Regions from separate parts of the Klebsiella sp. R445 genome, predicted to be linked through region 3. Evidence: predicted binding sites of a transcription regulator. Region 3 holds the regulator's gene; each other region holds the start of a gene.
The links. Region 3 encodes CRP, which controls carbon source genes, mostly activating them, when cyclic AMP is high. Its sites were predicted from a motif close to ATGTGANNNNNNTCACAT; they were not measured.
Positions count from the first base shown of each region.

Region 1: a site for CRP is predicted at 1,862-1,879, ahead of udp (uridine phosphorylase). Genes of this name have one in related genera too.
Region 2: a site for CRP is predicted at 1,748-1,765, ahead of ACMYSN_RS09065 (maltoporin). Genes of this name have one in related genera too.

Region 1 covers NZ_CP180446.1:2,957,809-2,961,091, reverse strand. The annotation lists gene ACMYSN_RS13840 (type 2 periplasmic-binding domain-containing protein) at 112-801, shown strand; gene ACMYSN_RS13835 (dienelactone hydrolase family protein) at 806-1,618, opposite strand; gene udp (uridine phosphorylase) at 2,003-2,764, shown strand; gene rmuC (DNA recombination protein RmuC) at 2,904-3,283, shown strand, end outside.
Region 2 covers NZ_CP180446.1:1,945,573-1,948,855, forward strand. The annotation lists gene ykgO (type B 50S ribosomal protein L36) at 1-96, opposite strand, end outside; gene ACMYSN_RS09055 (type B 50S ribosomal protein L31) at 99-359, opposite strand; gene ACMYSN_RS09060 (LacI family DNA-binding transcriptional regulator) at 513-1,586, opposite strand; gene ACMYSN_RS09065 (maltoporin) at 1,856-3,127, shown strand.
Region 3 covers NZ_CP180446.1:3,622,410-3,625,692, reverse strand. The annotation lists gene ACMYSN_RS16865 (phosphoribulokinase) at 1-408, shown strand, start outside; gene ACMYSN_RS16860 (OsmC family protein) at 477-881, opposite strand; gene crp (cAMP-activated global transcriptional regulator CRP) at 1,187-1,819, shown strand; gene ACMYSN_RS16850 (YccS/YhfK family putative transporter) at 1,872-3,283, shown strand, end outside.

The DNA.
Region 1 (3,283 bases), 660 kb from region 3:
TCGCGTAGTGGGAAAATGCGGCGTTGTGCCAGCGAAATCACCCCGGCTGGGCTACGCTTAGCGGCATGATATACGCCAATCCTGTAAGCCAACCATTTCCGGGAGCGAACGATGACCGGGCACGACGACTCAACGCGCACTTTACGTTTTGCCATTAACCTCGGGAACCCGGTTCTCGCCACCTTATTGCCCGATAACACACCGGGTGGGATCTCCGTCGCGCTCGCCAACAAGCTGGCCGCTGAGTGCGGTCGCGAAGCGCGCTTTATCACCTGGCCGACGGCCGGAAAGGTGGTGGAAGCCGCCCTGCAGGACCAGTGGGATATTGCCTTCCTGGCGATAGACCCCGCCCGGGAAGACGCGCTGTGCTTCACCCGGCCCTATATCACCATTGAAAGCACCCTGATGGTCAGAGATGACAATGAGATTCGCTCTGTGCAAGAGATGGACAAGCCTGGGGTGACGATTAACGTCGGCAAAGGGGCAGCCTATGAGCTGTATCTGATTCGAACCTTAAAGCAGGCGACGATGCGGCAGTATGCCACGTCCCAGGAGGCGATCCGCGCGTTTATCGGCGGTGAGGGTGATATGGTTGCCGGCATTCGTCAGCCGCTCTGCGGCGTGGCACAGCAATACCCGCAGTTTCGCGTCCTGCCCGATAGCTTCAGTCAGATACAGCAGGCGATTTGCGTACCGCGTACCCGGCTCCAGCACTATGCTTTTATCCGTGATTGCCTGGCAAGGTGGCTCGATGACGGTACGATTGCCGATATGATTCACCACCATATCGGCAACCGGTAACGGCTTAAGCGCGTTTGCCACCGTACTGGGCAAACCACGCCAGCATGCGCTGCCAGCCGTCTTTGGCTGATTCTTCATGGTAGCTGGCGCGATAATCGGCATTAAAGGCGTGATCGGCTTCCGGGTAGACGATGATCTCCGCTTTGGCGTTGGCGGCACGTAGCGCCTGACGCATGGTTTCCACCGTATCCTGCGGAATGCTGGCATCTTTGCCGCCGTACAGTCCCAGAACCGGCGCGTTGAGATCGACCGCGATATCCACCGGATAATTCGGCGTGTTCAGGGTTTTCTGGCCCACCAGTTTCCCGTACCAGGCCACCGCCGCTTTCAGCTGCGGATTGTGTGCGGCATACAGCCAGGTGATACGACCGCCCCAGCAGAAGCCGGTGATCAGCAGCCGATGGGCATCGCCTTCGTGACGCGCGGCCCAACTGGCAACATGGTCGAGGTCTGCCAGTACCTGAGCATCCGGCACTTTGCTGACCAGTTCCTGGAACAGCGTGGGGATGTCGGTGTAATCATTAGGATCGCCCTGGCGGAAGTAGAGTTCTGGTGCGATCGCCAGATATCCTTCCTGTGCCAGACGGCGGCAAATGTCGCGGATATGTTCATGAACGCCGAAAATCTCCTGCACCACGATAACGACCGGCAGCAGGCCATCAGCGTTTTTCGGGCGAGCGTGGTACGCCGGCATATTCTCTCCCTGAGTCGGGATCGACGTTTCGCCAGTGATAATGCTCTCCTCCGAGGTATGAACAGCGGTAGAAGCATGCGGCGTGGCTGCAGGCGCAAAGCCAGGTTGCTTGGTTGTGGTCATGGTATTCTCCGTACCCTTTAATTATTAGCGCACCGATAACTATAGACCCTAAATACGGCAAGTTGCATAAAGGCGGCAAGGCCGTAAATCCCCAGGAGCTTACACTGGTAACTGACTGGGGCGCAGCCAACACCTATGCAGCTTGAAGTATGGCGGGTATAGACGTTATCGATCGGACGTTAACGAACCACACTGCCTCAAACAGGCTATCTTTTGTTCAGGCACGGTGAATATAACTTGTTAATGTGATGTTTATCACTTTTTAATGGAAAATCATTGCAATGATTTTCACCTGTAGTGATTGGCATCACAAAATTATGCGGATAGCTTCTGTAAAGTACCGTTTTGCTTCTGCTGATAATTCGACCCACAGAGGAGTTTTTTATGTCTAAGTCTGATGTTTTTCATCTCGGCCTCACCAAAAACGATTTACAAGGGGCTACGCTGGCTATCGTCCCTGGCGATCCGGAGCGTGTGGAAAAGATCGCCGCGCTGATGGATAAGCCGGTCAAGCTGGCATCTCATCGCGAATTTACCTCCTGGCGTGCCGAGCTTGATGGCAAGCCGGTTATCGTGTGCTCCACCGGTATCGGTGGCCCGTCCACCTCCATCGCCGTTGAAGAACTGGCTCAACTGGGGGTTCGTACTTTCCTGCGTATCGGCACCACCGGCGCAATCCAGCCGCACATCAATGTCGGCGACGTGCTGGTGACCACCGCATCCGTGCGCCTTGACGGCGCGAGCCTGCACTTTGCACCAATGGAATATCCGGCAGTGGCTGACTTTGCGTGCACCACTGCGCTGGTTGAAGCGGCGAAATCGATCGGCGCGACCACGCATATTGGCGTAACAGCATCGTCTGATACCTTCTACCCAGGCCAGGAGCGTTACGACACCTTCTCAGGTCGTGTCGTCAACCGTTTCAAAGGCTCGATGGAAGAGTGGCAGTCAATGGGCGTGATGAACTACGAAATGGAATCGGCGACGCTGCTGACCATGTGCGCCAGCCAGGGCCTGCGTGCCGGGATGGTGGCCGGGGTTATCGTGAACCGTACCCAGCAGGAAATTCCGAATGCTGAAACCATGAAGAAAACAGAAAGCCACGCGGTAAAAATCGTGGTGGAAGCGGCACGCCGCCTGCTGTAGTTCCCCCTCTCTTAATGCCAGGCCGGATCTTCCGGCCTTTCTTTTTTGCGCAGCGCCTCGCAGGAAATTCCTTTTCAACTGGACGTTTGTACAGCACAATTCTATTTTTGTGCCGTAAGCCGTTGCCGCAGGGGGCGTTGTGGATATCTCGATTATGATAAGTGCCATCGTGGCGCTGGCCGTCGGGCTGGTTGCTGGATGGCTGGCGACCAAAGCCAGAGCCGACCAAATCCGTGCCGATCTGATTGAAGAGCGTCGTGAGCTGGACATCGAGCTCAGCGCCGCGCGCCAGCAGCTGGTACAGGAGGCCCACTGGCGCGACGAGTGCGAGCTGCTGAACAACGAGCTGCGCAGCCTGCGTGAAATCAACAGCTCGCTGGAGGCCGACCTCCGTGAGGTCACCACTCGTCTTGAATCTACCCGCATGCATGCGGAAGATAAAATTCGCCAGATGGTCAACAGCGAGCAGCGCCTGAGCGAGCAGTTTGAAAACCTGGCAAACCGCATTTTTGAACACAG
Region 2 (3,283 bases), 1.7 Mb from region 3:
GCTCTTACAAATCACGTACAACCGCCCTTTGCGCTTCACAATCTGGCAGTCCGGGTGGCGCTGTTTGGCGCTACGCAGCGAGTTGAGTACCTGCATCGTTAGTTCCTTTTCGCATCAATAAAACCGCCGAAACGCTGGCGGAAACGCGCCGTACTGCCTTCGTTGTTGAAGGCTTTCTGTTTACCGGTGTAATACGGGTGCGATTTTGACGACACGTCCAGGGTGACATAGGGATAGGTCACCCCCTCCAGTTCAATCACACGCTCGGTCTTAATCGTCGATCCCACTTTAAAATATTCATTCACGCTGGTGTCGTGGAACACCACGGTCCGGTAATGCGGGTGGATATTAGCTTTCATGTTAACCCCAATAGATATGTTATAACATAACAATAAGGTTACGCCGCACCAACGCAAAGATCAACCCTGATAAAGCTATGGGATATCCAGACAAATACAGAAAGGCAGAACCAGAGAACAGAAAAACAGGCGGCGTGAGCCGCCCGTAATGGATTACGGATTGAGCTGATGGGCAAGCGCGCGCAGCTGTTCGGCGATCGCCTGCAGGTTTTTCCCCTGATCGGTTTTCGGCCCGGTGGAGTGACGCACCACCAGTCTGGCTGGCAAAATCGACGAGGTATGCGATGTATCACTATCCCCGCTATCGAGAAGGCGGCGCACCGCCTCTTTGCCTTGCAAATCGAGGTCCAGGGACACCGTCGTCAGCGCCGGGTAGAAGAAGGAGCTTTCGTAGGTGTCATCGTAGCCAATCACCGATTTTTCACCGGGGATCGGCACCTGATGCTGATGGAACGCGCTCAGCACGCCCAGCGCCATCTGGTCATTTCCCACCAGTACCGCGGTGAATTTTGGCGTCTCACGCAGCATCTGCAACGCCCCGGCATAACCGCTCTGGGCATCCCAGTTACCGCGAATCACCGTGACCGGCTGCAAACCATATCCTTCCAGGGTCTCCATCCAGCTTTTCAGGCGCAGCGTTGCCGATACGGAGCTCTCCGGGCCTGCCAACAACGCAATATCCCGATGCCCCATCTCAAACAGATATTTGACGCTCGCACGGGTGCCATCAGCCGGGTTAAACGAAACGTTGAACACCGAACTGTAGGGATCGACATCCAGGAAAAGACAGACGATATCATCGTTGTCAGCCGCGATTTTCTGGGCCTCTTCGGTCTCCAGAGGCACGTTGATAATGACCTTATCAACCAGTTGAGACTTCAGCTCATTGATGGATTCCTGGATACTTTGATTGACGCTCTCATCAATCATTGAAATCAGAACCTGGTAACCTTCAACATTCGCATAGCGTTTTACCGCTGCGGCAACCTGTGAAGGGGCGTGCAGGGAGAGTGAAATCGTCACCAGCCCCACCGTTCGACTCTGTTTTCCCACCAGCTGTTGTGCGAGGCGGTTCGGGACATACCTTAGCAACTCAATGGATTTCTCCACCTTGTGGCGCGTGGCTTCAGATACATTGGCAGATTTATTGAGCACCCTGGACACGGTCTGATAAGAGACGCCCGCATGACGAGCAACGTCTTCTAAGGTTGCGCTTTTAGACTTCATGGTCCGGTTCCTTATGTTGTTATCCCTGGATTGTAACAGGGGCCATTTGAAAAAACGCTCTCCTCAACATTCCATTGCGATAATTCGACGCAAAAAGTATTACGCTCACAATACAATAAATTGTGAATACTCTCACCAACCGTAACAATTTGCGCCATTTTATTTGCAGTTTATCACACAATCGCGATCGTTCATTTGCCTTGATTTACATTTAGGCATTTCATGACAGCATTAATGTGAACGTAATACAAAACAATAAGAGGATTGACATGAACACTACGCTGCGCGCCCTTTCTGTTGCGTTAGCTGCTGCACTGGTTTCTCCCTCGGTGCTGGCCGCTTCCGCCTCTGTTCCTGGCATTGATTTTCATGGTTATCTGCGAGCCGGAGTTGGGGTCTCCGGTGACGGTAGCCAGGCCGAATGGCAAAAGAATAAAATTGGCCGTCTGGGTAACGAATCCGATACCTATGGCGAGCTGGAGTTGGGTTCAGAGGTGTATAAAAAGGATGATGTCAGCTTCTATCTCGACAGCATGGTCAGCATGGTCTCTGACGGGTCTAACGATAACGAATCGACCCTCAACGACGATGCGGAATTTGGCCTGCGCCAGCTAAACCTGCAGATCAAAGGCCTGATCCCAGGGGATCCTAATGCGGTCATCTGGGGCGGTAAACGCTACTACCAACGTCACGATCTGCACATCATTGATACCAAATACTGGAACATCTCCGGCTCCGGCGCCGGTATCGAAAACTACACCGTAGGCCCGGGCGCCGTTTCTCTGGCCTGGATCCGCGGTGACGCCAACGATGTCGATTATCGCGTCGACGGCGACAACGACGTCAATATTAACTATATCGACCTGCGCTATGCAGGCTGGAAACCGTGGTCCGGCTCATGGACGGAGTTCGGTATCGACTACGCTATGCCGAACACCACCAAGAAACAGGATAGCTACGGCGGGCTGTATGACGCTGATAACGGCGTGATGCTGACCGGTGAAATCAGCCAGGATATGCTGGGTGGCTACAACAAACTGGTGCTGCAGTACGCTAACAAAGGGTTGGCGCAGAATATGGTCTCCCAGGGCGGCGGTTGGTATGACATGTGGAACGAGGTCAACGATGCCACCGGCTATCGCGTCATCAACACCGGCCTGATCCCTATCACCGAAAAATTCTCGATTAACCATGTGCTGACCTGGGGCTCTGCCGACGATATCACCGACTACACCGATAAAACGCGCTTATTCTCGCTCGTGGCGCGCGGCCAGTATCAGTTCACAGACTATGTGCGCCTGATTGGCGAAGTGGGCGGTTTCTACCAGAAAGACAGCTACAAGAACAATACCTCCTACAAACAAGCCGGCGAGAAATACACGATTGCGCTGGGCCTGGCCGATGGTCCGGACTTTATGTCACGCCCGGAATTACGTATTTTCGCGTCGTATCTTAATGATTCCGAGAACGGTAAACCGTTTGAAGATCAAACTGCCAGCAATACATGGAACTTCGGGGTCCAGGTCGAAGCCTGGTGGTAATCGTTATATTATTTTCTGTACCAGTATTATCTCCACTGTAAGGTCGTAATTACCCTCCGGTAATGATTATTGCCATTGCTATTGCCCGGAATAATGTAATTTGTAGTATGACGGGAATATTGCTTTTCTTTTTGGGATAACTCAGCGTTTGAGTTA
Region 3 (3,283 bases):
CCGATTGTCAATCTGGAATGGATCCAGAAACTTATCCGGGATACCAGCGAGCGCGGCCATTCCCGTGAAGCGGTAATGGATTCCGTGGTGCGTTCGATGGAGGACTACATCAACTTCATCACCCCGCAGTTTTCCCGTACCCATATCAACTTCCAGCGAGTCCCCACCGTCGATACCTCGAACCCGTTTGCGGCGAAAGGCATCCCTTCACTGGATGAAAGTTTTGTGGTGATCCACTTCCGTAATCTGCAGGATATCGATTTCCCGTGGCTGCTCGCGATGCTGCAGGGATCGTTTATCTCGCATATCAATACGCTGGTGGTTCCGGGGGGCAAAATGGGTCTGGCGATGGAGCTGATCATGACGCCGCTGGTAGAGCGCCTGATGGAAGGCAGAAAGATCGACTAGCCATAAAAAACCCCGGACGTATAACGACTGGGGTTGTTCTCTGCTACCTGGCACTATCCGGCCGTCAGTTAGCCTTCAATGACTTCATAGGTGTGGGTGATGTTGACTGCTTTTTGCAGCATCAGCGCCACCGAGCAATATTTCTCTGCCGACAGATCCACCGCACGCGATACCGCCGCATCCTTCAGCTCTTTGCCAGTCACAATGAAATGCATGTTGATATGGGTAAACAGGCGCGGCGCCTCTTCCCGGCGTTCAGAAGTCAGCTTCACCTCACAGTTGGTCACGTCGTGACGCCCTTTCTGCAAAATAGACACAACATCAATCGCGCTGCATCCGCCCGCCGCCATCAACACCATTTCCATCGGGCTTGGCGCTTTATCTCCGGAGTTGCCGTCCATCAGAATCTGGTGACCTGATGCGGACTCTCCGATGAAGGTTAACCCTTCAACCCATTTCACACGAGCTTGCATAAAATTTAACTCCGAGGTTGCAATTTTCCTGACAGATTACGCGCACATAACAATTCTCGCAACGGAAGGCGACCTACATCATGCTGAAGCAAGACACCAGGAGACATGCGGCAAAAGCTATGCTAAAACAGTCGGGATGCTACAGTATTACATTAATGTATTGCATGTATGCAGAGGAGTTCACATTACAGGCTGAAGAAAAATCACCAGCCATTTCCCAGGCATAGGGAAACAATACGATTGCATGCCCGGATGCCGTGTAGTGTCGGCACCCGGAGATAGCTTATAACAGAGGATAACCGCGCATGGTGCTTGGCAAACCGCAAACAGACCCTACCCTCGAATGGTTCTTGTCTCATTGCCATATTCATAAGTACCCATCGAAAAGCACGCTGATCCACCAGGGTGAAAAAGCAGAAACGTTGTACTACATCGTCAAAGGCTCTGTGGCTGTGCTCATCAAGGATGAAGAAGGTAAAGAGATGATCCTCTCTTACCTCAACCAGGGCGATTTCATCGGTGAATTAGGCTTGTTTGAAGAAGGCCAGGAGCGTAGCGCCTGGGTACGTGCAAAAACCGCATGTGAAGTGGCCGAAATCTCTTACAAAAAATTCCGTCAGTTGATCCAGGTTAACCCGGATATTCTGATGCGCTTGTCGTCGCAGATGGCTCGTCGTCTGCAGGTCACCTCCGAAAAAGTGGGTAACCTTGCCTTCCTCGACGTCACCGGTCGTATCGCTCAGACGCTGCTGAATCTGGCTAAACAGCCGGATGCCATGACCCACCCTGATGGTATGCAAATTAAAATTACCCGCCAGGAAATTGGTCAGATCGTCGGTTGTTCTCGTGAAACCGTCGGCCGTATTCTGAAGATGCTGGAAGATCAGAATCTGATCTCCGCACACGGTAAAACTATCGTCGTTTACGGTACGCGTTAAGTCGTTAAAACGGCGTGTTGCCCCCGCAATACGCCGTTTTTGTCTCCCCCTGATGTGGCGCAGGCTGATTTACCACCCGGAAGTCAACTATGCACTGCGGCAAACGCTGGTGTTGTGTTTGCCTGTCGCGGTCGGTCTTCTCCTCGGTCATCTGCAACAGGGTCTGCTGTTCTCCTTAGTGCCTGCCTGCTGTAACGTCGCCGGTCTGGACACCCCGCACAAACGCTTTTTCAAACGCCTGATCGTGGGTGGCTCGCTGTTTGCTGGCTGTAGCCTGGTGGTCCAGCTACTGCTGCAACAGGAGATCCCGCTGCCCCTGATCCTTAGCGGCCTGGCGCTGCTGCTTGGCGTGACGGCAGAGATTAGCTCGCTCCATGCCAGACTCCTCCCGGCCTCGCTGATTGCGGCCATCTTTACCCTGAGCCTTGCCGGGAACATGCCCATCTGGGAGCCGCTGTTGATCTACGCGCTCGGCACCTTGTGGTACGGATTGTTTAGCTGGTTCTGGTTCTGGCTCTGGCGTGAACAGCCGCTACGTGAATCCCTGAGCCTGCTCTACAGGGAGCTGGCTAACTACTGCGAAGCGAAATACAGCCTGCTGACTCAGCATATCGACCCGGCGACATCGCTCCCGCCGCTGCTCACTCGCCAGCAAAAGGTGGTGGACCTGATCACCCAGTGCTATCAGCAGATGCATATGCTGGCGGCGAACCAGCGCAACGATCACAAGCGCCTGCTGCGGGCGTTTCAGGTGGCGCTGGATCTACAGGAACATATCTCCGTCAGCCTGCATCAGCCTGAGGAAGTCCAGAAGCTGGTGGAGCGTAGCCACGCGGAGGCGGTGATCCGCTGGAACGCGCAAACCGTTGCCGCCCGTTTGCGGGTGCTGGCCGACGACATTCTGTACCATCGCTATCCGCAACGCTTTCATATGGATAAGCAGATTGGCGCGCTGGAGAAAATTGCCTGGCAGCACCCCGACAACCCGGTCGGGCAATTCTGTGCCTGGCACTTTAGCCGCATCGCCCGCGTGCTGCGTACCCAGCGCCCGCTGTATGCCCGCAACCTGATGGCAGATAAAGAACGCCGCCTGCCGCTGTTGCCTGCGCTAAAGCACTATCTCTCATGGAAATCGCCGGCGCTGCGCAATGCAGCGCGTATCTGCGTGATGCTCACTGCCGCCAGCCTGATGGGCAGCGCCCTGCACCTTCCCAAGCCTTACTGGATCTTAATGACGGTGCTTTTCGTCACCCAAAACGGCTACGGCGCGACGCGAGTGCGCATCGTCCATCGGGCGGCCGGCACCCTCGCAGGCCTCGCCATTGCCGGGCTGACGCTGCACTTTCACGTTCCCGATGGCTATACTCTGACCGCGCTGCTGATCATTACGCTGCTGAGCTACCTGATTATTCGCAAGCACTACGGCTGGGCGATGGTCGGCTTTACCGTGACGGCGGTATATAC